4 regions of the Pseudoalteromonas sp. PA2MD11 genome follow, and region 4 is predicted to be linked to each of the others. Evidence: predicted binding sites of a transcription regulator. Region 4 holds the regulator's gene; each other region holds the start of a gene.
The links. Region 4 encodes LexA, which represses DNA repair genes until DNA is damaged. Its sites were predicted from a motif close to TACTGTATNNNNATACAGTA; they were not measured.

Region 1 (8,029 bases), on a different contig from region 4:
CATCACTGGCGTATCTGGATTCTTTTGCAGCTGAAGTTTAATCACTGCAGCAACATCCAACGCTTCCATTGGTGCTTCAGGATCTGTACCAATACTTACATAGTACTTACCTTCAGCATCAATTGACGCAATAATTGGAGGCGTATCTTTAGTATCAACAAGATCCGATTCTTCCATCTTTGGCAAATCTACTTTTACGCCATGAGTAATAAGTGGCGCAGTTGCCATAAATATGATTAGTAGTACCAACATTACGTCAATGTAAGGAACTACGTTTATCTCACCTACTGGGCGACGTTTCTTACGCTGGTACATTCGCTTTAGCCTCTATTTGCGCAGCAGCTTGGCGGTGTAAAATATTGGCGAACTCTTCCATGAAGTTAATATAATTACCTTCAAGCTTTTCTACTTTGTTTGCAAAACGGTTGTAAGCAATAACAGCTGGAATTGCAGCAAATAAACCCATTGCTGTTGCGATTAGTGCTTCAGCAATACCTGGCGCTACCATTTGTAGCGTTGCTTGCTTAACTTCACCTAATGCGATAAATGCGTTCATAATACCCCACACCGTACCAAACAGGCCGATGTAAGGACTAATAGAACCCACGGTTGCTAAAAACGATAAACTTGACTCAAGCTTTTCAACTTCACGCGATAAAGCAACACGCATTGAACGGTGTGTGCCTTCCATAACAATACTTGCACTTTGTGGTGAATTTTTCTTATGACGTGCAAACTCTTTAAAACCTGCAACGAATAATGCTTCAACACCTGATGCGCCACCAGGACGCGCTGATACTTCGTTGTATAATTTACTTAGGTCAATACCCGACCAAAACTTCTGCTCAAAGCGCTTTGCGCCATTAAGTGCATCAGAAATCGCTTTTTTACGCTGAAAGATAATTGCCCATGACATTACCGACATACCGACTAATGCCAACATTACTAGCTGGACAAGTACACTGGCTTCTAGAATAAGATCTAAAAAGTTAAGCCCTGATCCCACGTTAAACTCCTAAAATAGATTTCTATGTAATTTGTTATATTTTTTACACTTGTATTTATTGACCACAAAGGCGGCCAAAAGTTACATCTAGTGTATCTAGTCAGCTATGAACTGACAACGCTCTTGCTGTGAATTAGCGGCAAATAACGGTAAAAAGCAATTTGCTTAGTTATTTTTTAGCCATATTAGGTTTTATCAACACATTTACGCATATTTTCACCTTAATAATAAGTCACTAGAATAGCTCTCAAAAGCAACCAAAACAGCCAAAAACACGACGTTTATTCATAAATTACGCATAAACACCCAAAAGCACTTTTGCAAATCTACTACAGAATACTTAAACTAATCCTGAATAAAGATCACAAAATTTATAAAAACCCTTTTATTCAGAAGGTTAAAAACAAAATAGTTACAAAGTGAACAAAAAGAAAACAATTCAATTTTTAGCTCACATTAGTTTTTTTTATCTGAAAATAAAATTTTTCTAGTTTGAAGAAAAATCCATCATTGCGTATTATTTACCTATACCGAGCTAGCAACCTCATGAAAGTTTCTTTCATCAAGCTCCGTTTTTAGCAATATGAAGTTTCGTATTGCACTAGGTTTACTTAAATCTGGATAAAACCTTTTTTAAGTAGACCGTAGTTCCCTGGATTACTTCCTTCAACTTGTTGTTTGCCCGCATCCTTATGCGGGCTTTTTTTTGCCTACACAAACGTCAATGAGAATACCTATCGATAACTTAACAGCATGTGAATTACAGATGTTAAAATGAGACAACAACCCAGTGGTTAGTGGTTAGTGGTTAGTGGTTAGTGGTTAGAACAAAGTAAAACTAATATCATCTATAGCAAGCTTTTTGTTAATTACACAAAAATAAAACCACCCTCTCGATCAACTAATATCTAACTTCTGAAATCTAACTACTAAAAACCCCGCTTCGCGGGGTTTTTAGTTATTTTTCTGGCGTTAATCCAAAGTGTAAATAAGCGATGTCTGAAACAAGTCGTCCGCGTGGGGTGCGTTGTATAAAGCCTTGTTGAATTAAAAACGGCTCTATCACATCTTCAATGGTTTCTTTTTCTTCGCCAATTGCAGCCGCTAGGTTATCAAGTCCAACGGGGCCGCCCATAAATTTTTCGATAATAGCTAACAGGTATTTTCTATCCATGTAGTCAAAACCGCTTTTATCGACATCAATCATATCGAGGGCTTGCTCGGCAACTGTAGCATTCACTTTACCGTCTGATTTCACTTGGGTGTAATCACGAACGCGGCGTAATAAACGATTAGCTATGCGAGGTGTACCACGTGAGCGCTTGGCGATTTCTGTAGCGCCTTCATCGCACATGGTTAAATCTAAAAAGCTTGCTGAACGGGCAACAATTTTTGAGAGGTCTTCAACTGAATAAAACTCTAATCGCTGTACGATGCCAAAACGGTCTCTAAGTGGTGAGGTGAGTGAACCTGCACGCGTTGTTGCACCAATTAAAGTAAATGGCGGCAAATCAAGCTTTATTGAACGTGCTGCGGGGCCCTCACCTATCATTATATCCAGCTGATAATCTTCCATTGCGGGATACAAAATCTCTTCGACTTGCGGGCTCAAGCGATGTATTTCGTCAATAAACAGTACGTCACCTTCTTCAAGGTTCGTTAAAAGTGCGGCTAAATCCCCTGCTTTTTCGAGTACTGGCCCTGATGTTGTTTTAATATTAACGTTAAGCTCGTTGGCAACAATATTTGCAAGTGTGGTTTTACCAAGGCCCGGTGGACCAAATATTAATAAGTGATCCAGCGCTTCACCACGATGGCGAGCGGCCTCGATAAAAATTTCCATTTGTTGCTTAACATGCGGCTGGCCTGTGTAATCGGTTAACAGCTTTGGTCGTATGGCACGATCAACACTGTCTTCGTTACTTTGTTCACTCGCATCTATTAAGCGATCTGCTTCAATCATGGTTTACTCACAACATTGATTTTAGAGCTTCTTTAATTAGAACCTCGGTCGTCATATCTGGTTTGTTAACTGTTTTAACCGCTTTTTGTGCTTGCGGTAGCTTATAGCCTAATGCCACAAGTGCTGATACAGCATCATCAGCAGCATTATTTGCCACTAGGGTATCATCACTTGATGGCTCAATGACGGCATTATCGCTAAATGGTGTAAATAAGTCATTACCCCAATTTTTAAGCCGGTCTTTCATTTCGAGCACTAAACGCTCAGCCGTTTTTTTACCAACGCCCGGTAGTTTAACCAGTGTGGTCGCATCTTCATTATTAACACAACTTACAAATTGCTGCGCCGACATACCCGATAAAATAGCTAGACCAAGCTTTGGCCCTACACCATTGGCTTTTAAAAGCTCTCTAAATAAAGCGCGTTCAGTTTTGTTGTTAAAGCCAAATAATAGCTGGGCATCTTCACGTACCACAAAATGGGTATAAATAATCGCTTGCTCACCCACTGCCGGTAAATCATAAAAGCAAGTCATCGGCATTTGTACTTCGTAGCCTACACCACTTACTTCGATAAGAATTTCTGGTGGCTGCTTTTCAACAAGTAAGCCATTTAATCGACCAATCATATTACTTCCTTAATCGTCCTCTTACGGTTTTGCTCGCACTGCCCGCAAGTTTTATTAAATTTTGTTCTGAGTGTGCATGACAAATAGCAATTGCTAAAGCATCTGCGGCATCGGCTTGAGGGGTACCTGGCAGCTTTAAAATGTTTTTAACCATATGCTGTACTTGAGACTTATCGGCTCCGCCATTACCTACAACGGCCTGCTTAATTTGCCGAGCTGAATATTCATAAACTGGCAGCTCTGCCATTGAAGCACCAACGATAGCAGCGCCACGTGCTTGACCGAGTTTAAGCGCTGAGTCTGGGTTGTGTGCCATAAACACTTTTTCGATAGCAAAACTGTCTGGGGAGAATTGCTCTACCAATTGACTGATCCCTTGGTAAATCATTTTTAAGCGTATCGGAAAATCGTGATCGGCCAATTTAATGCAGCCACTGCCTAAATAAGTGAACTTAGCACCTTGGTGAGCAATCACGCCGTACCCTGTTAATCGTGAACCAGGATCAATCCCTAAAATAATCGCCAACTAACTGACTCGTCTATTATCATTATTATCTGCGGTTAATAATGCCAGAGCACTGTATAAATTACCAGTAACCAATTGCAATTCATAAAAAATGCCCGCAATTGCGAGCATTTTATAGTCAACCTTTAATTAAGACATTTACGCGAGCGAGCGTAATAAGCCTTGGGTATTTTTTCGCATTGTGCGGGCTATCATCAAATAACCTAAACATGCCACAAATAAGCCCCCGACTGCAGGGCCAATAACCCAAATATGAGGGTGGAACTTACCTGCTAAATCGAACATTTGTTTTTGCACTATTAACAGAGCGATGTCACTAACTATGGCAGCCACTAAGCCTGCAGTTACGCCTAATAGTAAAAACTCATATAAGGTAGCATTTTTAATTAAGCGCCCTTTCGCACCTAAAGTTCGCAAAATAACAATCTCTTGCATTCGCTCACCCAAACTTGCTTGTACTTGTGAAATAAGTACTAAAGCGCCACAGGCAACCACAATCGCTAGAACAAACCCAATCGCTAACGATACTTGCTCTATGGTTGAGCGAATTTGTTTAATAAAGCTTTCAACATCTATCACGTTAACCGTTGGGTATTGACGCATTAGCTCATTAAACTCACGTTTTTTCTCTGCTTTTACATTCACTGAAGAAATATAAGTAGCCGGGAAACTCGCTAGCACATCAGGGCTTAAAATAATAAAGAAGTTAGGTTTAAGCGTGGTCCAATTAACCTTACGCACACTGGTAATTTTTGCGTCAAACGACTGCGCACCAATTAAGAAAGTAAGCGTATCGCCAATTTGTACATCAAGGCGTTCAAGCATCGACTCTTCTACCGATGCCTCAGCTACTGAGTCTTCACTAAACCATGCACCGTCGATAAGCTCGTTTTGATTTGGTAAGTCTTTACGCCAAGTTAGGTTTAACTCACGGCCAATACCAGAGCGGGCTTCTTCGTCTTTCTTTTCGTTGTCTTCTTGCGATACTTCGCGGGCAACCAGTTCGCCATTAACGGCGTTTACGCGACCACGGACTACCGGATAGAAATCAGACGTGGGCATATCGTTTTGCGCTAAGAAGCTAGTAATAGGCTCTAACTCTTGCTCAGTAATGTTCACTAAAAATGAATTAGGGGCATTTTCAGGAAGCTGAGACTGCCAATCCGAAATCATGTCATTCTTAAGTACAATTAAAAACAGTAATAACTTGATTGCCAAAGCAAAGCTAATTAATTGCACCGCATTCACATTGGCACGCTTTTGAATTGACGCAATCGCCAATGACCAACTGTTGCCCGGACTCAAGCCAAGTTTGCGGCCACCACCAAAAATAACCTTTGATAAACCAAATAACACCGCAATTAGAACTGCCGTCGAAAGGAACAAAATTGCACTAATTTTGATGTTGTTACTAAATAACCACATCAGTAAAAACACCGTAAGCGCCGACATAGTAAGGTGCACTTTACTTACTAATAAACGGTCGCCTAAGTTACGGCGAAGTACACGTAGCGGCGGAATATCAAATAAATCGAGTAGCGGTTTAATTGAAAACATAACCGCACAAATCACACCCGTGCTGATCGCAATGATCCAAGGTTTAGCCGATGCGCTCGGCAGTGCTGTGCCCATGGTTTGTGATAAATAATCAGTGGCAACCGCTTGTAAACCATAACCAATCAGTAAACCGACAATCACCGACATTGAACATACAAGGCTCAAATGTAATAAATAGATTTTACGGATCATAGCGCGGCTACCGCCCAGCGTTTTCATCATAGCAACTGGGTCGTACTGACGCTCACAATACCGTTTTGCCGACACCGCAATAGCAACGGCTGCTAAAATAATGCCTAGCAAACCAGCTAGCAATAAATAGCTTTCGGCACGATTTAAACTATTAGAAATAGGTGACTGGCGGTCTTTAACACCATACCAACGCTGGTTTTCTTTCATTTGTGGTTTTAACCACGCATAAAAGCTATCTAAATTGTCTTTGTCGCCAGCATAAAGTTGGCGGTAAAACACTCGGCTGCCGGGCTGAATTACCTCAGTTACAGCAATATCTGCTTCATTGATTAAGATTCGCTGGCTGCTCGAGAACACATTAAACGGTGCATCAGGCTCTTCGGCTACAACATGACTAGCCGTAAACGTAGCAGCACCAAGCTCTACTTTATCGCCCACTTTAATATTTAGCGCATAAAACACAGATTCACTTAACCACACTTCACCACGACTTGGGATATCAGAAGTTACTTGTGGTTGGTCAGTCAGGCTAGTTTTTACTTTTAACTCACCTTTTAATGGATAGGTATTTGATACCGCTTTAACCGAGCCAAGTTGCATTTCGTCACCGGCAAATAACATGGTGTCGAAGTAAGTTATTTTTGCGGTGCGTAAGTTTTCTTGGTTGGCTTGTTCTAAAAACTCAGCAGGTAAAGCATGGTTACTTGCTAAAACGCGATCAGCGGCAATAAAGGCACTGCTTTTTTCTTCAATACTTTGACCAATGCGGTCGGTAACCATAGACAGTGTTAAAACAGTGAGAACAGCTAAGGCTATTGCTGCACTGATCACTGTTAATTCGCCACGCTTAAACTCACGTGAAAACAGTTTTAGTGCTAATTTAGCCCACATTCGCTTGCACTCCTTCGCTTTCTTTTACTGTTACTAACTGCCCCGCTTCAATATGTAAAATTTGCTGACACTTTTGTGCAAGCTGCTCATCATGGGTTACTAAAATGAGTGTTGTGCCGTGCTCTTTATTTAGTTCAAATAATAAAGACTCAATTAACTTACCGTTTTTACTATCAAGGTTTGCTGATGGTTCATCTGCAAATAAAATTTTCGGTGTGCCAATAAATGCACGCGCAATTGCTACACGTTGCTGCTCACCGCCAGATAATTGCGATGGGTAATGACCAACACGATGGCTTAAGCCTACTTTTTCAAGTAGCTCAAGGGCTTGTTGTTTAGCATCTTTGCTACCCGCAAGTTCAGCGGGAAGCATGACGTTTTCAAGGGCTGTTAAGCTTTGTACAAGCATGAAAGACTGAAACACAAAACCCACTTTTTCGGCGCGAAGTGCTGCGCGTGCTTCTTCATCTAATTCGTGTAATGCGGCTCCATCTAAATGAATACTACCGCCCGTTGATTGATCAAGGCCGGCCAATAAACTTAATAAAGTAGACTTACCCGAACCTGAGGTGCCTACTACAGCAACTGAGTCGCCCGACTTGACATTAAAGCTGATGTCACTGAGGATGGTCAGGTCGCCCTCAACCGTGGTGACCGTTTTAGAAAGTCCTTTAACTTGAATGATATTTAATTGAGAAAGCGCTGACATATGATGCATCCAATCCTACGTTTTATATTCGTTTTACTGTTAGTAATCAAACCACTTACGGCAGCAGCTGACAACACAATTTTAATTCTAGGTGACAGTTTAAGCGCCGCTTACGGTCTTAAACAAGAGCAAGGCTGGGTTAAATTGTTACAAGATAAGTACGATGAAAAAGACCAATCTATATACTTAGTAAACGCCAGTATTAGCGGTGAAACCACAGGCGGTGCTCTAAGGCGACTCGACGCGTTACTGAGCGAATTTGAACCCACTCATGTACTCATTGAGCTTGGCGGAAACGATGGTTTACGAGGTTTCCCTATTAAACGCCTGCAAGCTAACTTACGTGATTTAATTGCAAAAAGCCAAAAAATTGGGGCGAAAACCGCCGTAATGGAAGTACAAATTCCACCAAACTATGGCCCGCGTTATACCAAACTTTTCACCGATAGCTTTAAAACCATTGCCGATGAAACAGATTCTGAGCTCATGCCCTTTTTCATGCTTAGCATTGCAGGCCGTCCAGAACTTATGCAAAACGATAACTTGCACCCTAATGC
Region 2 (8,029 bases), on a different contig from region 4:
AGTGACAAATTTAACTCAAGCGAACAAAAAGCACACAAAACAAAGTTAAAATGCACGCTGATGAGGACTAATCATTTTTTGCCACTCCCAATCGGGGTGACCCATCACGATAAAATCAGGGTTTTCTGTGCTTTCTCGTTGATTGTAAGTTAACGGATTGAATTCAGCATCGGTAATGCAGCCACCGGCCTCTTCGACAATCACTTGTGACGCACCAGTATCCCACTCACCAGTTGGTCCGATACGTAAAAAGCAATCAGCTTTACCCTCTGCAATAATACAGGCTTTTAATGAGCATGAGCCTAATGCTACCGTCGCAAACTGAGTGTTTAAATACTGACTGACCGCTTCAATTTTTTGCCTGCGGCTTACTGCTAAGGTTAAATTATCGGGTGTTGCTACTGAAATTTGTTGATCTTGGCCATTTTCACGTTTAAATGCGCCATTTTGATAACTTGCAAAATAAGTCACTTGTTTCGCTGGCCAATGAATAACACCCAGCACTGGGCGATTATTTTCAACTAAAGCGATATTGACTGCAAAATCACCGCTTTCAAGTATAAACTCCCCGGTACCATCCATAGGATCAAGCAACCAATAACGGTGCCAATCTTTTCTATCTGCCAGCGCTGGGATCGGTGTTTCTTCTGACATAATTGGAATATCGGGGGCTATGCTCTTCAAACCCGCCATTAATACATCATTTGATGCTAAGTCAGCCTTGGTGACCGGAGTATGATCTGACTTTTGCTCAGCACCAATATCATCCTGCTGATAAATGGCCATAATGGCATCGCCTGCTTGCTCAGCTAACCGAATACACGGTTCTAAAAAATCATTCATTGCCCGCTCCCGACTCTAAGTACTTTGTTAATAATAGCAAAGCTGCGACACTTCGTGCTTCAGTAAAGTCTTCTTGTTGCAATAATGATTGCCAATCAGTTATTGGCCATTTTACAACGACAAGCGGTTCTGGCTCATCACCAGGTAAGGTTTCAGGATAGAGATCTTCAGCATACAAAATATGCATCGTGGCATTAAAGTAACTTGGCGCCATGCTGACTTTTTTTAGTTCAGCGAAATGCTTAGCACCAAAACCAACTTCTTCTTTAAGCTCCCGGTCTGCAGCTTGCTGTGGTGTTTCACCTGGATCAATTAAGCCCTTTGGAAAACCCAACTGATAATCATTGGTGCCTGCACAATACTCTCGCACTAATAACAGTTCGTTATCGGCCGTTACTGGCACTATCATCACTGCACCTCTGCCACCGCCACGAATTCTTTCGTATTGCCTTTGTTCATCATTTGAAAACTTCAATTCGAGAGACTCAACAGTAAATAGTCGACTTTTAGCGACAACTTCATTAGACAAAATTTGCGGTGGTGTAGGATGCTTTTTCTGTGTCATTGGCATTAATTTGCTATCATGGCAGTTATGCTCATCATAAATCTTTTAAAGTGAATTGCCTATGTTAAATTGGTCAAAAATCGATACTGTGTTGTTAGATATGGATGGCACCCTACTCGATTTGCATTTTGATAATTACTTTTGGCTAACCGTTATTCCCGAGCAATATGCGCGTAAACATAAAATCAGTTTAGACGCAGCAAAAGCTGACATTTTACATCGTTATCAACAAGTTCACGGACAAATTAATTGGTACTGTTTAGATTATTGGCAGCAGCAACTTGATTTACCAATTATGGCACTGAAACGTGACATTCAACATTTAATCAGAATTCGTGAAGATGTTCCGCCGTTCTTAACTGAGCTTAGAAAAGCAGGCAAGCAATTGATCATGCTTACTAACGCGCACCCAGATTGTGCCATGTTAAAGTTTGAACATACTGCTATCGATAATTACTTAGATGGGGTGATCTCAACTCACCAATATGGCGTGAGTAAAGAGCATCAACCATTATGGCAACAAGTCCACCAAGAATGGCAGTTTGATAAGGAACGGACTTTATTTGTGGATGACAGCCCCGCCGTGCTAGATGCGGCAAAAGAGTTTGGTATTGGTCATATACTTGCGGTTGCCAACCCTGATAGTCAGCAACCGCATAAGCAGTTCGATGGCTTTTTATCGACCATCGATTTTCGCGAGTTTATACCCGTTAAATAATTACTTCGGGTAACGCTGCTCTAAGCCTTGGTATACAAGTTTTGCAAAATCTGCATGCTCTGTATCTAGGCTTTTTACCACTTCAACTAAGTGCTCGTTATCTTCTTGGCCATTCCACACTTTGATATAACTACCATCTTTGTAGCCATGATCTTGGCGGAAGAAGTTCAAGGTGTTTTTACCAACGTAGCCACGGTATAAGTCATCGATATCCATACCGATTTGCGCCATACAACCTGCAAATGCGGCTGCATTAAAACTCTTTTCAGCAACAGCTGACGCGGCTAACACTTCGAGTGTTTGTTTAAAATCATCGGCTTGAACTGGCGCACTTAACTCAGCTTCTAGTTGTGCAGCTAACTGCTCATAGCTGGTTTCACCATCAATACGTAAAGATAAACCAAAATGGAAAATATCAACTAACTCTAAAATAACTTGTTCTGTATCTGGGGTTTGTTTTTTCCACCACTTCCAGCCGTAGTGATCCAGCATTTCAGCACACTCAACCCAAATTGCACGATACCATTCAAAACCTTGGCTAAACCATTGCTCATGAACTTTAGTATTCATCGCATTTTGCATCTCGAGCATAACAACGAGTTTTTGTAAATTAGCAGACATTCTTTATCCCAACTTGCATTTTCAATTATGTATATACTACAGACAATTTTGTCATTGATGAAATAAAAACACATATGATCAGGTCTGCTTTGCAGTTGATAAAAATAACCGAGGAAGCCTATGTTTAAATCTCTACTCATTAGTGCACTATTTGTACTATCAAGCCACGTTATTGCTGCGACTGCAACCAATATTGCCGAATCAGCAGAGCAAGTTAGCCCATTATTACCCGGCTTAGCAGTGCCAAATATTGAGTTAAAAGATCAATACGGTAAAACCGTCTCACTCGCTGAGCGTTTTAAAGAAAAAACGACTGTGCTCATTGTTTATCGTGGTGGCTGGTGCCCATATTGTTCAAAGCAATTGGCCAATGTCCAAAAAATTGAGAAAGAGCTAGCGGATTTAGGAGCACAGATAATTGCCGTTTCGCCAGATAGTCCTGAAAAGCTCGCTGAATCAAAAATTACTTCACCAAACTATCAATTATTGTCTGACGACAGCCTTTTGTTGGCACAAAAGTTAGGTTTAGCGTTTTACTTAGATGACAAAACAGCAAAGATTTACCGCAACAAACTTGGGGTTAACTTTGTCTCGTTAGAGGGCGAAGTGAAAGTAGCGTTACCCGTACCTGCAGTGTTTGTTATAGACACTAATGGGTTAGTTAATTTTCAATACGCCAACCCAAATTACAAAGTACGCTTAACAGAAGATTTATTACTAGCGGCTGTTAAATCAGTGAGCGAGCAATAAATTAGCAACCGATAAGCAGAATATGCTTCTGCTTATCGGCCTTGTGTAAATTCTTGCCAAGATTCAATTAAATCAACAAAGTCTTCAAAACCACAGCCACTGCACAAGCCTTCTTCTTCAAGCATTAAATCATCATCTTGGTAGGCAACTAAGTCTTCGTTGTCTTGATGTAACGCATGTGCTTCGAACAGCGCTTCGTCTTTACTTAAGATCAAATCAATTTCTTGACCTTGTAAGGTTAAAGGCTCATGACTGCTCTTAACCGCAGAGATCAATGCTTGTACCATCGCGATTTTTTCTTTACCGATTTCTTCGTTTAGCCAACGGCCAATAACTGCATGCTCAGAGGAGATTTTAATGCGTAAACCGCTAATAGGGTCGCGGATAAATTGATATTCCATGGAGGGTACTCTTAATACGTTATCTGCTAATTATAACGATTGCAGCTAAACGTGGCGAGTTTTGTAGCCTTTAAGCAACACGAGCGCCAACATGGCGCTCGTGTTTGTGCTATTAAAAATAGCTAGAGTCGCGATTTGAAGCGCGCAGCATCAATAATCGCCCATAGGTATACGATTGGCAGTAAAATAAAGCCAACTGCAACGTAAATTAGTGCACCACTAATAACCCATGCTAAAAAGAATGCAATAGCCGCCATTAAACGGCCTTGTACCAATTGCCCTAAACCAGGAAAAAAGATATTACATATTGCTGCGATTACATTACCGCCAGAACCTTGCTCTGCCATACTAACCTCTGTAGTTTTTAATGATTATACTTTTAGTAAACACACTTTATGCCAACTTATTATGGCTTACAAATCAAAGTGTTAAAAAGTAGCGTTATTTTGATTTTAGTTTTTTTTGCTAAAAATCGGTCAAATTCACAATTTTCATACTTCAATTTTAATGACTTACCAAAATAGCTGTTTATAAAAACAGTATTTTATTTAGCCTTGCATAAACACCTGTTATACTCCACCCATTATAGATTGAAAAGGCGTAACGATGGACGTTTCTGAATTACTCGATGGCTTAAATGACAAACAACGGGATGCAGTCGCAGCCCCATTGCAAAATATGCTAGTACTTGCAGGTGCAGGTTCTGGTAAAACTCGAGTACTTGTTCATCGCATCGCATGGCTCATGCAAGTTGAGCAAGCTTCTGCATACAGCATCTTTGCGGTAACCTTTACTAACAAAGCCGCGAAAGAAATGCGCACTCGTGTAGAAGAAACCTTAAAAGCACCGGTTGGCGGTATGTGGATTGGTACCTTCCACGGCTTATCTCATCGTATTCTGCGCGCCCATCACCGTGAAGCGAACTTGCCTGAAAGCTTTCAAATTTTAGATTCTGACGATCAACAACGTATGATCAAACGCTTACTTAAAGCGATGAACATAGATGATAAAAAATGGCCAGCAAAACAATTTGGTTGGTATATCAGCGCGAAAAAAGATGAAGGTCTGCGACCTAAAGACATTCAAGCCTACGATATTAATGAGCAGATGATGCTGAAAGTCTATGCTGCATATCAAGAGGCTTGTGACCGTGCAGGTTTAGTCGACTTTGCAGAAATACTGCTGCGCTGCTACGAAGTACTTAAAAACCACCCAACACTTTTACGTCACTATCAACAGCGTTTTGCCCATATGCTGGTAGACGAGTTCCAGGATACTAATACTATTCAGTATGCTTGGTTAAAATTACTCGCAGGTGACACTAACAGTATTATGATCGTAGGTGATGATGACCAAAGTATCTATGGCTGGCGTGGCGCAAAAATTGAGAATATCAAACGCTTTTTAACTGACTTCGAAGCCGAAACCATTCGCCTTGAACAAAATTACCGTTCAACGGCAACAATCTTAAAAGCATCAAATGCGCTGATCAAAAACAATGCTGAACGCATGGGTAAAAGCCTGTGGACAGACGGCAATGATGGTGAGCCTATTTCTGTTTACGCTGCGTTTAATGAGTTAGACGAAGCGCGCTTTGTCAGCAGCAAACTACGTAGCTGGCTAAATGCAGGTAATGCATTACAAGATGCCGCGATTTTATACCGTAACAATGCGCAATCTCGTGTACTCGAAGAAGCGATGCTACAAGAAGGTTTAAAATACCGTATTTACGGCGGTATGCGCTTCTTCGAGCGCCAAGAGATCAAAGATGCACTTTCGTATTTACGTTTAGTGGGTAACCGTCAAGATGATGCTGCTTTCGAGCGCGTTATTAACACCCCTGCTCGCGGCATTGGTGATAAAACACTAAGCCACATTCGTGATTGTGCGCGCAATGAGTCATTGCCACTTTGGTATGCCGCAAAAGCAATTGTAGAGCAACAACACCTATCTGGCCGTGCAGCAAGTGCCGTGACTAAATTCTTAGAACTTGTTGAGCATATCGAAGATAAAATCAGCGATCTCACCTTAGAAGAGCAAGCGAAATATGCCATTCAAACCTCAGGGTTAATGGCAATGTATCAAGCTGAAAAAGGTGAAAAAGGCCGTGCCCGCGTAGAAAACTTAGAAGAGCTCATTAGTGCTTGTGGTCAATACGAACTTCCTGAAGATGAAGAGTTCAGCTCACCACTACAGGGATTTTTGGCTTATACCTCACTAGAATCTGGCGAAGGCCAAGCTGATGAGCACGAAGACGCAGTGCAAATGATGACATTACACTCAGCAAAAGGCCTAGAATTCCCACTGGTATTTATGGTTGGTGTTGAAGAGGGCATGTTCCCATCACAACAAAGTAATGAAGAGTCTGGTCGTTTAGAAGAAGAACGCCGCCTCTGCTATGTTGGTATGACTCGCGCGATGGAAAAACTATATATTAGCCATGCAGAAAGCCGCCGCTTATACGGACAAGAAAAATACCATAGCCCATCACGCTTTTTACGTGAAATGCCTGAAGACTGTATCGAAGAAATTCGTATTAAAACACAGGTTTCAAGACCGCCAGCGGCAGGTCGTTTTAGTCCCTCAGTAACACATGCCGCATTTGAAGATAGCGGCTTTAACTTAGGACAACGCGTATTACACGCCAAGTTCGGCGCAGGAACCGTACTCAATTACGAAGGTAGCGGCGCACAGTCACGTATTCAAGTGAACTTTGATGACCTAGGCAGCAAATGGCTTGTAACACAGTATGCAAGACTTCAAGCCTTATAATGAGTATATAACAGCGCTATGTAATGAGCTGGTGATTGCAAAGCATCGCCAGCTTGTCATTGTGCAAGGCAGCGAAACTTGGTGCTATCAGTTTGCAAACCAATTAGCGCTAAAAAATACCTATGTTTTCAGTAGCAGCTCATTATTAGCAAATAGTGAGTTCCCAAAAAATGCTCACCAAATTCTTGGCCAAGAGTTTCAACACGCAATTTTTGATGGTTTTAGCGGTTTATATGCCGATAAACTCGCCGCGCTTGCCGGTACCGTAAAAGCAGGCGGTGTACTGATATTATTGCTGCCCGATGACGATAAGTGGCAAGACTCAGCACTCACAAGTATCACCTCTTATGGCGAAGAAATTAAACACAGCTTTTTTAATCAGCGCTTTTTCGCCAAGCTAAAATTGCAGCCACATTATTTTACTAAGCACTCGCCTCCTGCTTACCAATCTATTTCGCCAGCAACTGCTGAGATAAATTATCAGCAACAACAAGCATGTGTTGAGCAAATTATTAAAACCGCAACAGGGCGCGCTAATCGTCCTTTTGTGATCAGTGCAGACCGAGGTCGTGGTAAGTCAGCCGCTTTAGGGCTTGCAGCAGCAAATCTTCAAGATAAAAGAATCCTAATTTGCGCCACCCAAGCCAAAGCCGTACAAACAAGCTTTAAACATTTAGCCGCTGAGCTTGGTGTTAGCAAAGAGCAAAACTGTAAGCAACTAGCTAACCTTAGCTATATTGCGCCAGATACACTGCTACATGAAAAACCTGATTGCGATCTGTTATTTGTCGACGAAGCAGCAGCGATTCCGGTTCCTATGCTATTGCAGATCCTAAAAAGTTATCCACGGATCGTATTTGCCAGCACTATGGTTGGTTATGAAGGAAATGGGCGTGGTTACACGTTACGTTTTTTACATTACTTACGTAGCCAATTTAAATCGCTAAAGGCAATTACTTTGGATGAACCTATTCGTTTTGCCAAGTATGACCCCCTCGAAAATAGCCTACGCGAACTATTACTACTCGATGCAAAGTACCTAGATACGCAGAGTGGTAAGTCTTACCAATTTGAAAACATAAGCAAAGAGCAACTCATTGATGATGAGCAGCTGCTTAGCCAAATTATGGCGCTATTGGCGTTGGCTCATTACCAAACCACGGTAAACGACTTACGCCACTTGCTTGATGCCCCAGAGTTACAGCTTTTTATCTGCAAACAAGAAAATGCATTAAAAGCCGTTTGCTTAATTGCTATTGAGGGTGGCTTAACGCCTGAGATTGCAGAGCATGTTATAAGAGGAAAGCGTCGGCCACATGGTCATTTAATGGCGCAAACTCTGACTCAATTAAGCCGAAA
Region 3 (8,029 bases), on a different contig from region 4:
AAGCATTAATACAGGGCTCTCCCATGGCGCATTTTATAAACCAAAAGGTGAGTGGCTGTTACCAATTAAGAAGTGGTTAAAGGATTAACTATGCCTTATATATTGCTCGTTTTTGTGATCAGTGTTTTGGGTGTGAGCTCTGTAAGCTATGCTGAACCGTTTACTTTGCCACATACTAATACTGTGTTACTTAAAGATAAACATGCCGAAAACGAATACCCCATTACGATTAAATTGCCACGCAGCTACCAAAAGCAAAACCAGAAGCGCTACCCAGTTGTTTATCTGCTAGATGCAATTTATAGTTTGCCAATTGCCTCTGGTGCTAGTCGCTTTATGATGAATTCGGGGGCTATAGAGGAGGTAATTATCGTTGCACTTGGATATCAAAAAGGTGTATCTGGGCTCAATAGCCGTATTTATGACTATACGCCATTTGAAGATAAAAATTGGCAGCGTAAAACAGGCGGAGCAAGTCAGTATCTAAACTATTTAAAACACTCTGTATTACCATACATTAAGGCTCACTACAGAACTAACCAAAAAGGTACGTTAGTCGGTAACTCACTTGGCGGCTTATTTGCGGCTTATACCTTATTCACTGAGCCTTCGCTTTTTTCAAATTATATTATCGGCAGTCCTTCAGTGTGGTTTAAGCAGCGCAGCCTGTTAGCTTTGCCTGTCGTACCTGCAGGTAAAGCAACTAAAGTGTACATTGGTATCGGAGAACTTGAAGAAAGTGAAGGTGAAAAAATGGTGTCGGGCGCAAGGCAATTAGCAGCTAAAATTAATAAACAAAGCGGCGCGCTGGTTACAACAAATTTATTTGTTATCCCTCAGGCACGCCATGCAACCGCATTCCCAACAACGATTACCCAAGCTTTAGACTGGATTTACCAGGTTAATGATAACTAAAGAGCGTGACACTTTTTATATTTTTTGCCGCTCCCACAAGGGCACTCGTCGTTACGGCCAATTTTAATATCTGCAACTGGCGTTATATCACCATCTAGGTAACGCCATAGGCCATCTTCTTTAATAAAACGCGACTTCTCGTGTAACTCACAATACAAGTTTTGGTAAAAGTAATTAGCTTTAAATTCTACAAAACCTTCTTGCTCGTTATGTTCAGTATCTAAAACACTGAGTTTGGTAAATCGGCAGCTATTAGCAAAATCTTTAATTTCTCGAACAGGGTTAGCGGCTTGTTGGCTTTGTGCATAGGTACTAAATACATATTTCGCATCTTTGAGCGCGTATGCACTAAAACGAGAACGCATAAGTTGCTCTGGCGTATCAGCTTGGCTTGCACCTATATGAAAAGGTTGGCAGCAAAGCTCGTAAGTCAATTCGCTGCCACAAGGACAAAGGGAGTGTGTGAGTGATGTCATAACAACTTACCTAAAACTATAAATTGTTATTTTAACAAGCCTATTGTGGCTGCGGTACTAAATTGTTTAATTGAGCGCTTTTTGTAAAACAATAAAACTTAGCAGATGCCTGCTCAAGGTTTAAGTTCATCGAATCAAGTTGATGATTGTTTACGATATCTGTCCATGTGATCACTGCAGCAAAATTACCGTTATGTAATGCTGAACTAAGAACGTACTCAAGATTAACTAAATGTTTTTGTCTGATCACAAGTAGTTTACTGGTATCAATCGAACACGAATCTAATAATGCTTTACTAGGAACATGATCAGGAGCAATTAGTAGTGTCCATGCATTTTGGCTATTGTAATGATGCAATACTTTTAATAGCTCAAAGGTTGCTGAAATTTCGTCTTCAATTTGAATTAAATTAACAGACGCTTTGTCGTTATCTTGTTGGTAGCTTTTAACTGTTCTTAAGGTAATTGGCTGTAACATAACTTTCACTCACTGGTTGTTTATACAGTATGTGTATACAGTAGTTTATACAGTGTTTTTGCGCAAGTACTTTTTTGCTATTTTTTAACCAATGATTCAGTTTTATTTTAGATAAAATTATTTAATTGTTATTAAACAGTTGCTTATGGTTTTATTTTGAAGGTGGGGAAAGGTGAAAAATTTACCATTAAATCCATACAGTGTTTTATACAGTACTGTGTAAACTGCTAAATTTTGATTCTATACAGGTGTTTTGCATAAAAAAGCCGGCATAATACCGGCTCTTTAGCTTTGCAATTTTGCTATTTATCTAAGTAGGTATTTAAAAACTCAAGGTATGCATTTGAGGCTTTTATGCGGTTTTCTTTTTTAGTAAAACCATGGCCTTCATCATCAAATAATACATATTCGACAGGCACACCATTTGCCTTTACAGCGGCAACAAGTTCATCGCTTTCAACTTGTAAAACGCGTGGGTCGTTAGCACCTTGGATCACCATTAATGGCTTGGTGATGTTTTTAGCATGAAATAGTGGCGAAATGGCACGGTGACGTTCACCGTCTGTCGCGGGGTCGCCCATTTCATCATACAGTGCCTTTTTAAAGCTTTCCCACCATGGTGGAATCGAGTTTAAGGTTCTAACCCAGTTTGTTACACCAAATATATTAATGCCTACTTTGAACTCTTCAGGTTCAAAGGCAAGTGCGGCGGCGGTCATAAAGCCACCATAGCTGCCCCCCATGATGCCAATTTTATCAGCATCAACCCAATCTAGGCTTTGCAGGTGTTTTTTACCGTAAACAATATCTTGTAAATCGTCAGTGCCATGCTTTTTATCATCTAAATGGAAGAAGGTTTTACCATAGCCTGAGCTGCCACGGTTATTAACTGCAAAAATGGCATAACCATGATTGACTAAATGCTGCTGCATTGCACTATAGCCTGTACGACTTTGGCCGCCAGGACCGCCGTGCACCCAAACTAAAGCTGGTACTTTGTTGTTGCTGTTAGCTTGCTTAGGCTTATATAAAACCCCGGGGATTTCTAAACCATCAAAGCTTTTAAAGCGCACAATTGTGCTTTCAACCAAGTCATTTTGATTAATTGCATCACTTAATGTGTTGGTTAACTGTTTAGCTTTTGATTCTCCGAGTTGCCAAACAAATAGGTTACTTGGTGAGGTATCTGAATTTAAATAAAACGCCATGGTCTTTTCATCAGCTGAAAAGTTCACACCACGTAAATTACCAGCTGGCAGCGATGGCATGGCAATACCTTTACCTGTGGTGGTATCAATTATCGACACTTTAGTGCTTGCGTCAGCATTAACACCGCTTACTTGATAACGACCAGATTTAGAGAAGTAGATAAAACTCACATCCCACTCATCTTTGAGGGCAGGGCTGTGCTCGCCGGTCGTTAAGTCATAGCGCCACACTTCTGCAAACTCACCTTTGGCGTCGGTTGAGTAATATAATGATTTACTGTCTCTTGAGAAGGTTTCTGGACCATACTTAGCGTCGTCGTCATGACGGGTGATAAGCTCTGGTTTCAGTGTTTTTTTACGCGTATCGAGAATAAATACATCGCTGTCTTTGTTCGAATTGTTTTTCGATAAAGCAATAAAGCGGCCGTCAGGGCTGATCGCACCGACATCTAGTCCCATGGTATTTTGATAAACAGGCGTTACTTCATAGCTATTAGCATCAACACGATATAGGTCCATAAACTTAGCATCACGCTGATTGCTGGTTATAAAAAAGTGTTTACCGTCTTCTGTGAAGCCTGCAAATCCTGCACGGGTTTCTTCACCTGGCGTAAGATCTTTAACTGTGCCGTCTGTTTCGCGAACATAGATGTGATAACGCTCATTACCGCCAGAGTCTTTAGTAAATAGTACGCGCTCATCTTTAGGGAAATAAGCCACAGCATACGTACTGTCTTCAAAGTCTGTTAAGCGGGTTTTTTTGGCGGTTTTTATATCTACTTCGTATAGGCTATAAATACCGCTTTCGTCACTGCTAACGAGTATTTTGTCGCCTTTTGGTGAAAAGCTGCTGCCCATGATTGAGGTTGTATCAAAAAAGGTTTCAGCGTCATACTGTTTAACAGTTTGGCTTTGTTGCACGCTTTCGGTGCTGCTAGTTGATGGGGTTGATTGTGAACATCCTGCAAGTGCAAGGCTAAGTGCGCATGCAACAGCTGCTAGTTGAAAACTCGGTTTCATTGTAATTATTCCTTGTTAATTTTTCGTTTTAAAGTGTTGCCTGTTCATAATCTAAACGCAAGTTTTACCCGTTCGATATTTGTTACAAATCATGTAAATAAATAGGGACATGAGTGTGTTACTATTTTTTCACTATTAAAGGAATGAACATGATTGAAATTAACAACCTCAATAAGCGCTTTGCTTCAGCCCACGTTTTTGAAAACTACAGTAAGCAATTTCATAATAAAAAGGTTTGTTTACAGGCAGCCAATGGCAGAGGAAAAACAACATTACTGATGATGCTAGCAGGGCTTGAAAAGCCTCAATCAGGGCAGGTTTTATATAATAATCAAGCATTAAAATCGCCGCAAAACAATGTTTCAATTGCTAGCGACCGTATTGCTCTGCCAGATTTTTTAACTGCGCGACAAGTTATTGAACTTAGTTGCAAGGCGTTAAAGAAAGACATGCCAGAGCAACTCATTACTGGATTTAACTTTAAAGAGCACCTCAATACTCGCTTTAGTGCTTTGTCGAGTGGCAATCAAAAGAAGTGTCAGCTTATCACTGCCTTTTTAAAGCAAGCTCCATTTTTGCTATTAGATGAACCGAGTGCTGCACTTGATCAAACAAGTATAAAATTTTTGCTGACCTTACTTGATGACTACCTTGATGATAAACCTAATGGGCAAATTATCATTACAAGCCACGAACCAGAAGTGTTTATACAGCACGGTTTTGAGTGCACATCACTATGATAAACTCCCTTGCAAGTTACTTCTCATTCCTTTCTTTTCGATACTTAGCATATACGACCACCCTCAAGAGCATGCTGTCTCAATTAAAGAGTTTTAGCTTGTTGTTTGCACTGGTGCTGGGTCCAGCTTTTCTTGGTATGGTTTTATTGTTGTTTCTAGGACTTGGTAAAATAGTCGATAGCCATGCAGCACCTGGTTACGGTGCAAAATTAGCAGTAATTTATCTTTTACTTGAATCAGTAATGTTATGGGCCATGGCACCAGCCATTAAAAATGAGCAAAATAGGGCATTTCAGCGAAGTCTATATAAATCCTCTTGGCGAGTATGTGTTGACTGCAAGTTACTACTGTTAAGTAATGCTTGGCTTATTGCCAGTTTACTAATAGCAGTCGACCTATCGTTAAAGCAATGGCTACAAGTGCCTCATTTTATACTGTTTATGCTGTTGCAGTGGCTATGTGGAGTATTTGTTCTTTATAGGCCACGTGCACTTTTTTATAGTTTATTACTCAGTTCTATCTTGGTATTACTGCCTGCTAGTTTAACTTCACTGCAATACTATCTAAGTTTTATTGCAATTTTCGGCTGTTCGATTTTACTCCCACCTGTAAGAATAAGTCATAAGTTAAGAGTACACTCGCTTGCTTTGTTTTGGCTTAGTTACTTTATACAGCATAGCTGGAGCTTAATATGGCGTGGTTCAGTCTTGCTAGCATGCTTGCTCGCTTTATTACAGCTAATTGCAGTGCGTAATGACTTTAGCGACTTAGTACTGGCTTTGGCTTTTTCAGTATGCGTGTTGCTAACGAGCTCGCTGCAGTTCGATTGCTTGGCTGTTTTTAAAAAATATCGGTTGTTCTTTCAAAGCAATAACCAAGATAAGCCGTTTTATATAAGCCAGTTTTTACCGAGCCTTATATTTTTTGCTGTGGCTTTCATTGTCGTTATAAGCATGCTTGGCACTAACTTGATTTACATCCCTATTGGGGCAGTGTGGTGTGTATTGCAGCAATATTTAGCGCAAAAAAAACCAGCGCAATTTGCGCTGGTTTGGTTTTTCATAACAATTGGAATTGTTTTACTAGCTTAAGCGGCATCTGCTTTATTATCACTCTCGCCGCGGGCAACACTGCCGGCAACTAAGTCTGCTGGGTCAAAATCGTCAACGTTAATGACGTCAAGACGGGCTTTTTCAACAGCAGCTAGTTTGTCGGCTTCAGCTTGGCTTAAAATACCTGCTTCTAGGCCCATTTGCGCTACTTTATCAAGTTGGAAGAAAGGCAGTTTTACGCCTTTTTCACGGCATACCTTGTCAAACAGAGGCTCAACTTCAAGGATGTCTTTAAGCGTTTGCTCTTGACGACCAACAAGGTTAAGTGGCTCGTTTTTAAGATAAATGTAGTTAGCTAAACGGTTACGAGTTTCGCTTGGTACTTGTAATAAGTGAGCAAGTTTGTGCTCAAGCTTATCAGTAGGCTTACGTACTGGACGACCGAATGGGAATAACATGATTTTTAGCATCGCACGTAGTGGTGCAGATGGCATGTTATTGATTAAGTCAGCGAGTGCACGTTGGCAGTGGTAAAGGTGATCTTGGCAGCTCCATTGAACAAGCGCAAAATCTTCTTTTTTACGGCCTTCGTCGTTGTAACGTTTAAGTGTTGCAGATACAAGGTATAAGTAGCTTAGTAAGTCACCTAAACGTGCAGAGATACGCTCTTTACGTTTTAATGAACCACCAAATACCGCCATGCTGATATCTGACATTAATGCTAATGATGCACTGAAACGTGACGCAACACGATAAAACTCAGCTGTTTCGTCTTTGTACGGTGTACTTGTGAAGCGAGCATTTGTTAATGCTAACCACTTAGTACGAACAAGGTTCGAAATAGTAAAGCCAACGTGACCCATTAATGCTTTATCGAATACAGCAAGCGCTTCTTCGCGGTCTTCAATTGCACAAGCACCTAACTCAGTTAACACGAATGGATGACAACGAATTGCACCTTGACCATAAATGATCATGTTACGTGTTAAGATATTTGCACCTTCAACGGTAATTGCAATTGGCGCACCTTGGTAACCGCGACCTAAGTAGTTGTTTGGACCAAGCATGATGCCTTTACCACCATGAACATCCATGCCGTGAATCGTTGCTTCACGCATTTGCTCAGTTAAGTGGTATTTGATAATCGCAGATACAACCGATGGTTTTTCACCAAGGTCAACAGCCCCTGTAGACATGCTCACTGCAGCATCAGAGCTATATGCGTAACCTGCAAGTTTTGCCATTGATTCTTCAACACCTTCCATTTGACCAATTGGTAAACGGAATTGACGGCGAATACGGCTGTAAGAGCCTGTTGCAAGCGCAATTGTTTTAATGCCACCTGTTGAGTTAGACGGCAATGTAATTGCACGACCAACAGATAAACATTCAACAAGCATACGCCAGCCTTGACCAGCCATTTTCGGGCCACCAATGATGTAATCAAGTGGTACGAAGATGTCTTTACCGCGAGTAGGACCATTTTGGAATGGAACGTTTAGCGGGAAGTGACGACGGCCAATTTCGACCCCTGGGGTATCTGTAGGGATCAGCGCACAGGTAATACCAGGTTCTTTGTCATCACCTAGTAAACCGTCTGGATCTTGTAGTTTAAATGCAAGACCAAGTACAGTCGCAACAGGAGCAAGAGTAATGTAACGCTTGTTCCATGTCAGGCTAATACCAACAACTTCTTCGCCGTTCCATTGACCTTTACAAACAACACCGTAATCAGGAATTGCACTTGCGTCAGAACCGGCTTCTGGTGATGTTAAAGCAAAACATGGGATCTCTTGACCACTTGCTAAGCGTGGTAAGTAATGATCTTTTTGCTCTTTTGTACCATAGTGCTGAAGTAATTCGCCTGGACCTAATGAGTTAGGTACACCTACGATAGAAGAAAGTAACGTTGATTTACTGGTTAGCTTTTGCAGTACACATGATTGTGCATAAGCAGAAAACTCTAAACCGCCGAATTCTTTTTTGATGATCATGGCAAAGAATTTATTATCTTTTAGATATTGCCAAACATCTTGCGGTAAATCAGTTAGTTCGTGAGTTGCGTGCCAGTCATCTAGCATACTACACACTTCTTCAACTGGACCATCAATAAACGCTTGCTCTTCGATAGTCAGTTTAG
Region 4 (8,029 bases):
ATTTTTATGATCGTATGTTTAGCTACAACCCGGAGCTTAAAAATATTTTTAATATGACACATCAGCAATCGGGCTCTCAGCAATTTGCGCTGTTTAATGCCTTAGCTGCCTACGCGGCAAATATTGATAACTTGGCAGTGTTAAAAGGTGCGCTTGCACGCATTAATCATAAACACACCAGTTACCATATTTTGCCTGAGCATTATCCTATTGTTGGTGGACATTTAATTGCGACTTTAAAAGAGTTATTGCCAGAACAATTTACTCCTGAGGTCGAGTATGCATGGCGTGAAGCCTATTCATTATTAGCTGATGTATGTATTAATGAGGAGATGTCGCTTTATCAAAAAACCAAAAAGGCACCGGGTGGTTGGTTCGGTACTCGTACTTTCACTATTACAGAAAAACGTATGGAGTCATCGCAAATTTGTAGTTTTACATTAACGCCTGTCGATACAAAGCCTGTAGTGGCGTATTTACCGGGCCAATATTTAGGGATTAAAGTAACGCCTGCAAACAGTGATTTAACGCAAGTGAGACAATACTCTTTATCGCAGCAAAGTAATGGTCGTAATTACCGAATTAGCGTGAAAAAAGAAGGCTTAGTATCTAACTACCTACATAGCTTAACTGAGGGTGATGAGGTAGAAATTTACCCACCCGCAGGCGACTTTGTGCTTCGCGAAATTGACTCGCCTGTTGTATTGATTTCAGCGGGAGTTGGTCAAACCCCGATGATGGCGATGCTCGAAACACTATTAAGTAATCAACCTAATCAGCCAATTCATTACCTGCATGCTTGCGACAGTGAGACACAGTTTGCCTTTAAAGAGTACTTATTTAAGCAACAGCAAGCGCACGCTTCATTACATTGTGTTACCTGGTTTAAAGATGGCAAGGGGGGCGATTTTGCGGGCTTAATGGATGCAAACCTCATCGCTGACAGCTTACCAATAAGCAAAGGTGACTTTTACCTGTGTGGCCCAATCGCATTTATGGCAATGATAAAAGAGCAACTACTAGGTATTGGGGTTGCAAGTGAACGCATTCATTATGAGGTGTTTGGCCCTCACCAAAGTCTATGATGTAAAAGGCGCAGCTGAAGCTGCGCCTTTTTGTTAGTTAACTTCGCACTCTAAATTGGGAAGTGAAATACGGAGCTCTTTTTTGGGGTAGTAAAGCAGGCATTGCTCACCTGCTTTTTGCAACACAAACTTCTCAGAAGGAATTGAATGGGCACCCATAATTGGCAGGCCATCAGGGCCTTTGTTGGTGCCGTGATCAATCAGTAACTCTGCGCTCTTAGTAAACACATCATCGGCTAAGGTGACCAATGCACCGCCTTTAGCTGATTGAATAGCCTGCTGTAGCTCAGTAATCACTCCCGGGTTTACCCGAACAAGCGTGGCATTTTGCGGTTGCTCCGCTTGAGTACTTTTACAGCCAGCTATGCTTGCCAGTAAGGTGCAGGTTAATAACAGTGCTTTATTCATTATCATCCTCCTTAGCTGGTAGCGGACGGGTTAAATCCATATTATTTTTGAAAAGTGAAGTATTGGCTTTTAGCGAAATACCAGCTTCATCAGCAGCATAAGATGAGGTTGTCGCTTGCTTAGCTGTGACACTTTGCGTTACCACTGGGCAACTATCATTCTCAATATGATAAAGTGCTGCACTTAGTAGTGCTTCATCGCTATCACCAAGTTGATGGGAAAAGTCGTCATCAAGTTCGCAGCCTTTTACATCAGCAGCGAATTGTGGTGAAGGAGTAGGCATTAAGCCATCGGCATATTCACCAAAACCTTTGTAATTAGTACCTGTAAATTGAATAGTATAGTAGGTTGTTGCGCAATTATGCGTAGGCGTAAATCCGTAAGGCTTACCGCAAGTTTTTCCACCTATTAATATCACTTCAGCATTAATACCATTTAAACCATTTATAAATGCTTCAGATGCAGAACAGGTACTCGCAGTGCTAAGCACATAAACTTTAGATAAGTTTAAATCTGGAAGAAGGTCATTTGTTAGCTCAAAGGTTGAATAGTCAACTTCAACGTTGATAAATGGAAATGGGTCGTTAAGAGGTTGTTTATCATTTTCAATGACTTGATAATAATAAAAGTCTTCTGTATTGGCCGGGCCTGCAACCATGTAGGCAAGCTGTGATGAAAGCGCTAATAAACCACCGCTATTGTATCTAAAGTCGATAACAAGCTCATTAATGTTATCTTCTTGAAATTTGTTCATCGCACTTATTAGTTCAGGCTGCGCAATACTAATATGGCTGTTGAACTGCATATAGCCAACTTTTGTTCCGCTATTCGTTATAATTGTGTCTACATTTTGTACAGGTGTTTGCGTTATATTTCCAGCTACTAATGAGAATGTTTTTTCTGTCCCATCATTGCTTTTTACTTTGAAGGTATGAGTATCGCCAGCGGTTGGCCCAAACAAAGCTTCATTCAAAGTGTCGATCCCGGACTCAGTATTTGTATCAATACTTACGCCATTGACTAAGATAACACGATCGCCTCGTTGTAATCCTGCATTGGCAGCTGGAGAGTTATCTTCTAAATAAGCAACTCTTAAGTCACGAGGTGGGGTATTATTAATTAAGGCCCAGTTAATTCCATAACCTGACACCACGCCAGACTGAGATTCTTGAAAAAAATCTTCAGTAGGTTCACTAAAATGGAAGTTATCTTTAAAGGCGCCTGAGTCTGTAGTTTCGAAGGTTTTTAGTTGTTCAAAATAAGCGGCGACTGAGCTGAAGTTATCAGGGTCGTTGTCTTCTATTTCGTTATACCAAAGATAGGTTTCGTCACTCCATGAACGTAGCCACATCTTCTCAGTAAACTCAGAGCCTGCTGTATCTGGGTAAGGTTGATTATCGTTATATGGATCATTGCCAGTTCGCGGTACAGCGCATTGATCTTTAAATTCGCTTGATGGCTCAAAGACACCAGCCGTCCAAGTGGGGTCGCTGCTTGTTGGTGGCGGAGTTGTTGTGTTGTTGTTATTGGTAGAGGAGCTTCCGCTACCGCCACCACAGCCAGATAAAGACACGCTTGAGACAGCTAAAAATATCGCAAAAGCGAGTTTATTTTTGGTAATCATAAGTGCTTCCATTCTAATAGTCATCGCTTTAAAGTTAACAATTACTTTACATGAAAGCAATATATTATAGCGCCTTACGATTGCTCATTTCAGCTATTTCAAGCTTTTGCCACGATTCAAATAACTTACGTTGTTTGTCAGATATTTTTAAGCCATAGGTTTTTTGCATATAAAAATAGGTATCGGCTATTTGCTTTCTTGCATAAATGGGTGGCTCAAATACGCGTTGCTTAAAGTCAACTTTTACAGGGCATGCTCCGTAACTTGCACTTGATGTTGACACCATGCCATAGCGAAAGTTTGAGCGGTCAGCATTGATCTCGCCTATAGCAGGTGCAAGGTTATTAATGTCGGCTTCCATTTGACGAAACTTTTCACTGACCTTTTTACAGTTTTTGCGACCGCCATCCTGCCAGCATTGTAATTGATGGCCAAACTCCCAGGCAGGCACAATGTGCTCCCACTCTATTCTTTTTGCGCGAGCATTCTCTTTTCCAGAGCGGGTGACAGAGTTTCTAGGAATATAACCACAAGCATCAGGATCTGGCACAAGTTTTTTACCTTGGCGCTTGATATCGCAACCACAATATAAGCTTTTACTATTGCTTGGTAGATTCTTAATTAAATGCTTTTTGGCACTGTAAAAGCTCGAAAACTCTTTAGCGGATATAGGAGAAGTGAAAATAAAACAAAGGGCTAAGTATAGGAATAAACGCATATCCATCACATCAGTGAACTACAGGAACAGCTATTCTAGAACGACTATTCTAAAAAGGAAAAGTTTTTCAACTCAGCTATAGTTGTTAGGCCGTTTTTATTAAAGGAATTACAACCATGTTATTAGGTGCTTTTTCTGTAAGTCTAAATGTAAAAGATATTCGTGCTTCAAAGCAGTTTTATGAAAAGCTAGGTTTCAAAGAGTTTGCTAGGGAGATAGAACAGCATTGGCTAATTATGAAAAACGGTGAACATTTGATTGGTTTGTTTCAAGGTATGTTTGATAAAACCATGCTGACCTTTAACCCTGGGTGGGATCAAAATGCCGAAGCTTTGGATGAATTTGCAACCTTTGAGCAATTAGCTGCACATTTTCAGCAACAAGAATTAGAAATACAAAAGGTCGGTGATGCGAGTTTTATTATCACCGACCCAGATGGCAATCCTATTTTGATTGACCAGCACGTGTAGCCGGTTTTTTACGTTTAATTCGAACGTTTTGTAATAACAAAATAATTCCCGTGATACAAAACAGTACGCTGGTGGCTGAGAAGCTGATGAGTAGTGGATTGTTAAAGTTTTCACGCTCATCATAATCCATAATGTGCAGCATCCAGAAAAAGTCGAAAACCCGCCACAGATTGCTGCGCACAGTAATAACTTTACCGGTTTGACTATCTAAATATAAAGTAGTTGTTCGCCAATCATCAAAGCTTACTTGCCAAACATTGGCTTTGTGACCGACTTCTCTAGGCCCTTTTGTTAATAACTGCGCTTGCGTTATTTTTGCCTCAATAAGCAGGTGAGCTTGCGCATTTTCAGTGATTTGCGCTTTACTCGGTACAGGCATTTTAGCACCTGTTCTGCCATCAAAAGTAAACGTACCGCTAGAGGTTGTGACTTCTATAGTCGGGGTATCTAGAAAGTGGCTATATTTAATACCTTCGATTTGCTCAAATTGCGCTGTTATTTTATCAATTGAAGTTGGGTAGTCCGACAATAAAAATGGGCTACTTAAACTGCGATTAGCCAGATGCTTACCATGTACTTTTTCAAGTGGTAATGAACTCATTACCAGCCCACCTAAGAGCCAAAAGAAGATCTGTACAGCAAGCAAGTAGCCAAGCCATTTATGCCCTTTGCGAGCATATTTGAAGGTGCGTTTATTCATTACTACCCCGTTATTATTGTTCTGTGGGCGCTATTTTAGGTTGTTTAGCTAGATTGCCAATGCGGCATAATGTCGCATTAACTGTATTCTAGATTTGGTATATATACAAAACTGAGTTAAAGTTTCAGTCGATATCAATAGAGGGTAAAAACGAGAGTATGTCGGAAATTCAATTTTTAAATGTAGATCTGGAGCTTGAATCAAAGCACGATATTAGTGCGCTTGTTGCTGATTTGAAGAAAAACGCCATGGTTTTACATTATGACCAAGATGAATACCGCCAACTAGCACGTATTGAAGCAACCGCAGATATCAGCTCTCCAGATAAAGCGATTAACCAGCTTTGCGAGCTTATTGAGTCTTGCTCGCGCAATGCATTAAAACAGTGGTTATCGTGTTCAAAGCGTACATTTGATATAGGCTTTGAATCAGGTAATTCGCCTAAATGCTTTAACCAACCCCTGCATGCCGATACTTTGTTACGTATCTCAGCAATTGGCGCAGGGATTGAAATTACTATTTATCCTGTTGAAAAATAGTCTTAGTTTAGCGCTCTACAACGGCTGCGGTCATTCTTGATACGCAGCACAGCTCTCCTGCGGCATTGGTAATTTTAATATCCCAAACAGAAGTTCGCTTACCTAAATGCAGCGGCCTAGCGGTTGCTGTTAACGTTCCTTTACGTGATGCTTTAATATGGTTGGCATTAATTTCTTGGCCAACAGCATAAAACTTACTGAAATCAACCACAAAGTTGGCTGCATAGCTTGCTACTGTCTCTGCTAATACAACGTTTGCTCCGCCATGGACCATACCCATAGGGTTGTGATGTTCAGGAATAGCAGGCATGGTCGCTACTAAGTAGTCATCACCAATTTCAGTTACCTCAATGCCCATGGTTTTCATTAAAGTGCCTTGCCCTGTTATTCCATTTTCAAAGCCTTTGCATTGCTCTAGTGTAATTGGGTGGTGCCAAATACTCATTGTGTTTCCTTAGCCTGCTAGTTAAAGCTATTACCTTATGGCATCTTTCGATGTGGTTCAATGTTAGTTTTGTAGCAATATGATGAGGTTAATTTAAATTTGCGATTTTCAAATAACTGTATATACTCACAGTTAAATGTACTGTATGGAAAACCAGTTGTATGCGCCCATTAACGAAACGCCAATCGCAAATTTTAGAACTAATTAAAGTCTTTATTAAAGATACTGGCATGCCTCCTACGCGTGCTGAAATAGCTCAAACATTAGGTTTTAAAAGTGCCAACGCTGCTGAAGAACACCTAAAAGCACTGGCTAAAAAAGGCATGATCAAAATGAAGCCTGGGGCGAGTCGCGGTATTCAGTTAATTGAAGAAGATGAGCCAGAGCAACTAGGCTTACCTTTAATTGGCCGTGTTGCAGCTGGTGAACCTATTTTGGCGCAAGAGCATGTTGAAAGTCACTGCCAAGTTGATCCTTCATTATTTAAACCTGCAGCCGATTTCTTACTGCGTGTAAATGGCATGAGTATGAAAGACATTGGTATTATGGATGGCGATTTGCTTGCAGTACATAGAACACAAGTTGCTGAAAATGGGCAAGTAGTTGTAGCTCGAGTCGATGAAGATGTAACAGTTAAGCGCCTAGAAAAGGCAGGTCGCAAAGTGCTTTTACATGCTGAGAACGAAGAGTTTTCGCCTATTGAGGTTGACCTTGAGCATGAGTCGTTCAACATCGAGGGGTTAGCTGTTGGGGTTATTCGTAACGCTGATTGGATGTAAACGTTCCCAATTTGGTGCATCAAATTGACTCAATTTGGTGCGCCACTGAAATTTTACTACTTAATTAGGATTTGTGAATCCTTACTCTTCATTTAAAGCCTTATATGGCGCAGTTTTCCTCTCTTTTTATATTTCGTTTTTACTCCTAAACATTAAATAACGCGCTGATTATAGTTGTTATTTCTGCACCAAAATAAACATTTATTATCATTAAAACTTGCTTATTGGTCATTTTTTAACTAATTGGTTAATACACTGTATTAACACCTAATTAATAAAAAGACACAAAAATGTGCGAGGTGTTAGACAGGGGGTCGGTATCATAAGTGGGTCAAAATGATACGTAGTCGCTCTGAACAATAAGAAAAACGAATGGGCACCTTGTTGTATCGCCTTTTCGCTTTGCGTCTTGCAATAGCATCTAAAGGAGCCGTCACATGGGTAAACTGCGTTACGCCTTGTGGCTTATATTGGTTGCACTTCCTGAACTTGCATTGGCGAACAGCCAATACAATATGCGTAAAGGGGTGACCGATATAAGTAATAATGTTTATGAGTTACACATGACGATATTTATTATCTGCTGTGTAATCGGCATCATCGTATTTGCGGTGATGTTTTGGGCTTTAATACACCACCGTAAATCCAAAGGGGCCAAGCCTGCCCAATTTCATGAAAGTACAAAAGTTGAAATACTTTGGACTGCCATTCCATTTGTCATCTTAATCGCCATGGCTGTGCCTGCCACAAAAACCTTAATTGCCATGGAAGATGCCTCTAAAGCCGATATCACCATTAAAGTGACCGGCTCACAGTGGAAGTGGCATTACGAGTACATGGGCGAAGACATTGCTTATTACTCGATTCTATCTACTCCTAAAGACCAAATAGACAACCAAGCAGAGAAAACTGAGCATTATTTGCTTGAAGTAGATAAACCGCTAGTACTTCCTATCAATAAGAAAGTTCGCTTTTTAATGACCTCAGACGATGTAATTCATTCATGGTGGGTGCCTGATTTTGCGGTTAAAAAGGATGCAAATCCTGGGTTTATTAATGAAGCGTGGACACGTATTAACGAACCCGGAGTATACCGTGGTCAATGTGCTGAGTTATGCGGTAAAGATCATGGCTTTATGCCTGTTGTGGTGAAAGCCTTACCTGAAGATGAATTTGCTAATTGGCTTGCAGATGCCAAGCAAGAAAAAGCCAATGCGGCCGCAGCAGATGCTGCTTTGCTTGATCAAACATTACCGAAAGA

Region 1: ruvC (crossover junction endodeoxyribonuclease RuvC) is a predicted target of LexA. The motif match lies at 4,174-4,193, and genes of this name have one in related genera.
Region 2: uvrD (DNA helicase II) is a predicted target of LexA. The motif match lies at 4,421-4,440, and genes of this name have one in related genera.
Region 3: ISP07_RS00845 (SulA-like leucine-rich domain-containing protein) is a predicted target of LexA. The motif match lies at 1,893-1,912, and genes of this name have one in related genera.

Annotation. Positions count from the first base shown of each region.
Region 1 is NZ_JADKNF010000015.1:110,057-118,085, reverse strand. Features, by position in the region: gene tolR (protein TolR) at 1-315, opposite strand, end outside; gene tolQ (protein TolQ) at 302-1,006, opposite strand; gene ruvB (Holliday junction branch migration DNA helicase RuvB) at 1,965-2,969, opposite strand; gene ruvA (Holliday junction branch migration protein RuvA) at 2,977-3,597, opposite strand; gene ruvC (crossover junction endodeoxyribonuclease RuvC) at 3,599-4,123, opposite strand; gene ISP07_RS15915 (ABC transporter permease) at 4,262-6,763, opposite strand; gene ISP07_RS15910 (ABC transporter ATP-binding protein) at 6,753-7,472, opposite strand; gene ISP07_RS15905 (arylesterase) at 7,473-8,029, shown strand, end outside.
Region 2 is NZ_JADKNF010000030.1:381-8,409, forward strand. Features, by position in the region: gene cysQ (3'(2'),5'-bisphosphate nucleotidase CysQ) at 46-843, opposite strand; gene nudE (ADP compounds hydrolase NudE) at 836-1,408, opposite strand; gene yrfG (GMP/IMP nucleotidase) at 1,470-2,126, shown strand; gene ISP07_RS20245 (dUTP diphosphatase) at 2,127-2,747, opposite strand; gene ISP07_RS20250 (peroxiredoxin-like family protein) at 2,868-3,497, shown strand; gene ISP07_RS20255 (YacL family protein) at 3,530-3,898, opposite strand; gene ISP07_RS20260 (hypothetical protein) at 4,021-4,245, opposite strand; gene uvrD (DNA helicase II) at 4,505-6,670, shown strand; gene ISP07_RS20270 (GNAT family N-acetyltransferase) at 6,648-8,029, shown strand, end outside.
Region 3 is NZ_JADKNF010000001.1:204,641-212,669, reverse strand. Features, by position in the region: gene ISP07_RS00860 (alpha/beta hydrolase) at 1-88, shown strand, start outside; gene ISP07_RS00855 (alpha/beta hydrolase) at 91-915, shown strand; gene ISP07_RS00850 (YchJ family protein) at 912-1,391, opposite strand; gene ISP07_RS00845 (SulA-like leucine-rich domain-containing protein) at 1,432-1,869, opposite strand; gene ISP07_RS00840 (alpha/beta hydrolase family protein) at 2,172-4,097, opposite strand; gene ISP07_RS00835 (ATP-binding cassette domain-containing protein) at 4,247-4,837, shown strand; gene ISP07_RS20480 (DUF6136 family protein) at 4,834-5,928, shown strand; gene fadE (acyl-CoA dehydrogenase FadE) at 5,925-8,029, opposite strand, start outside.
Region 4 is NZ_JADKNF010000011.1:66,438-74,466, forward strand. Features, by position in the region: gene hmpA (NO-inducible flavohemoprotein) at 1-1,085, shown strand, start outside; gene ISP07_RS12795 (hypothetical protein) at 1,119-1,493, opposite strand; gene ISP07_RS12800 (S41 family peptidase) at 1,486-3,117, opposite strand; gene ISP07_RS12805 (endonuclease) at 3,182-3,841, opposite strand; gene ISP07_RS12810 (VOC family protein) at 3,952-4,305, shown strand; gene ISP07_RS12815 (hypothetical protein) at 4,280-5,005, opposite strand; gene ISP07_RS12820 (hypothetical protein) at 5,164-5,544, shown strand; gene ISP07_RS12825 (PaaI family thioesterase) at 5,552-5,989, opposite strand; gene lexA (transcriptional repressor LexA) at 6,151-6,768, shown strand; gene coxB (cytochrome c oxidase subunit II) at 7,206-8,029, shown strand, end outside.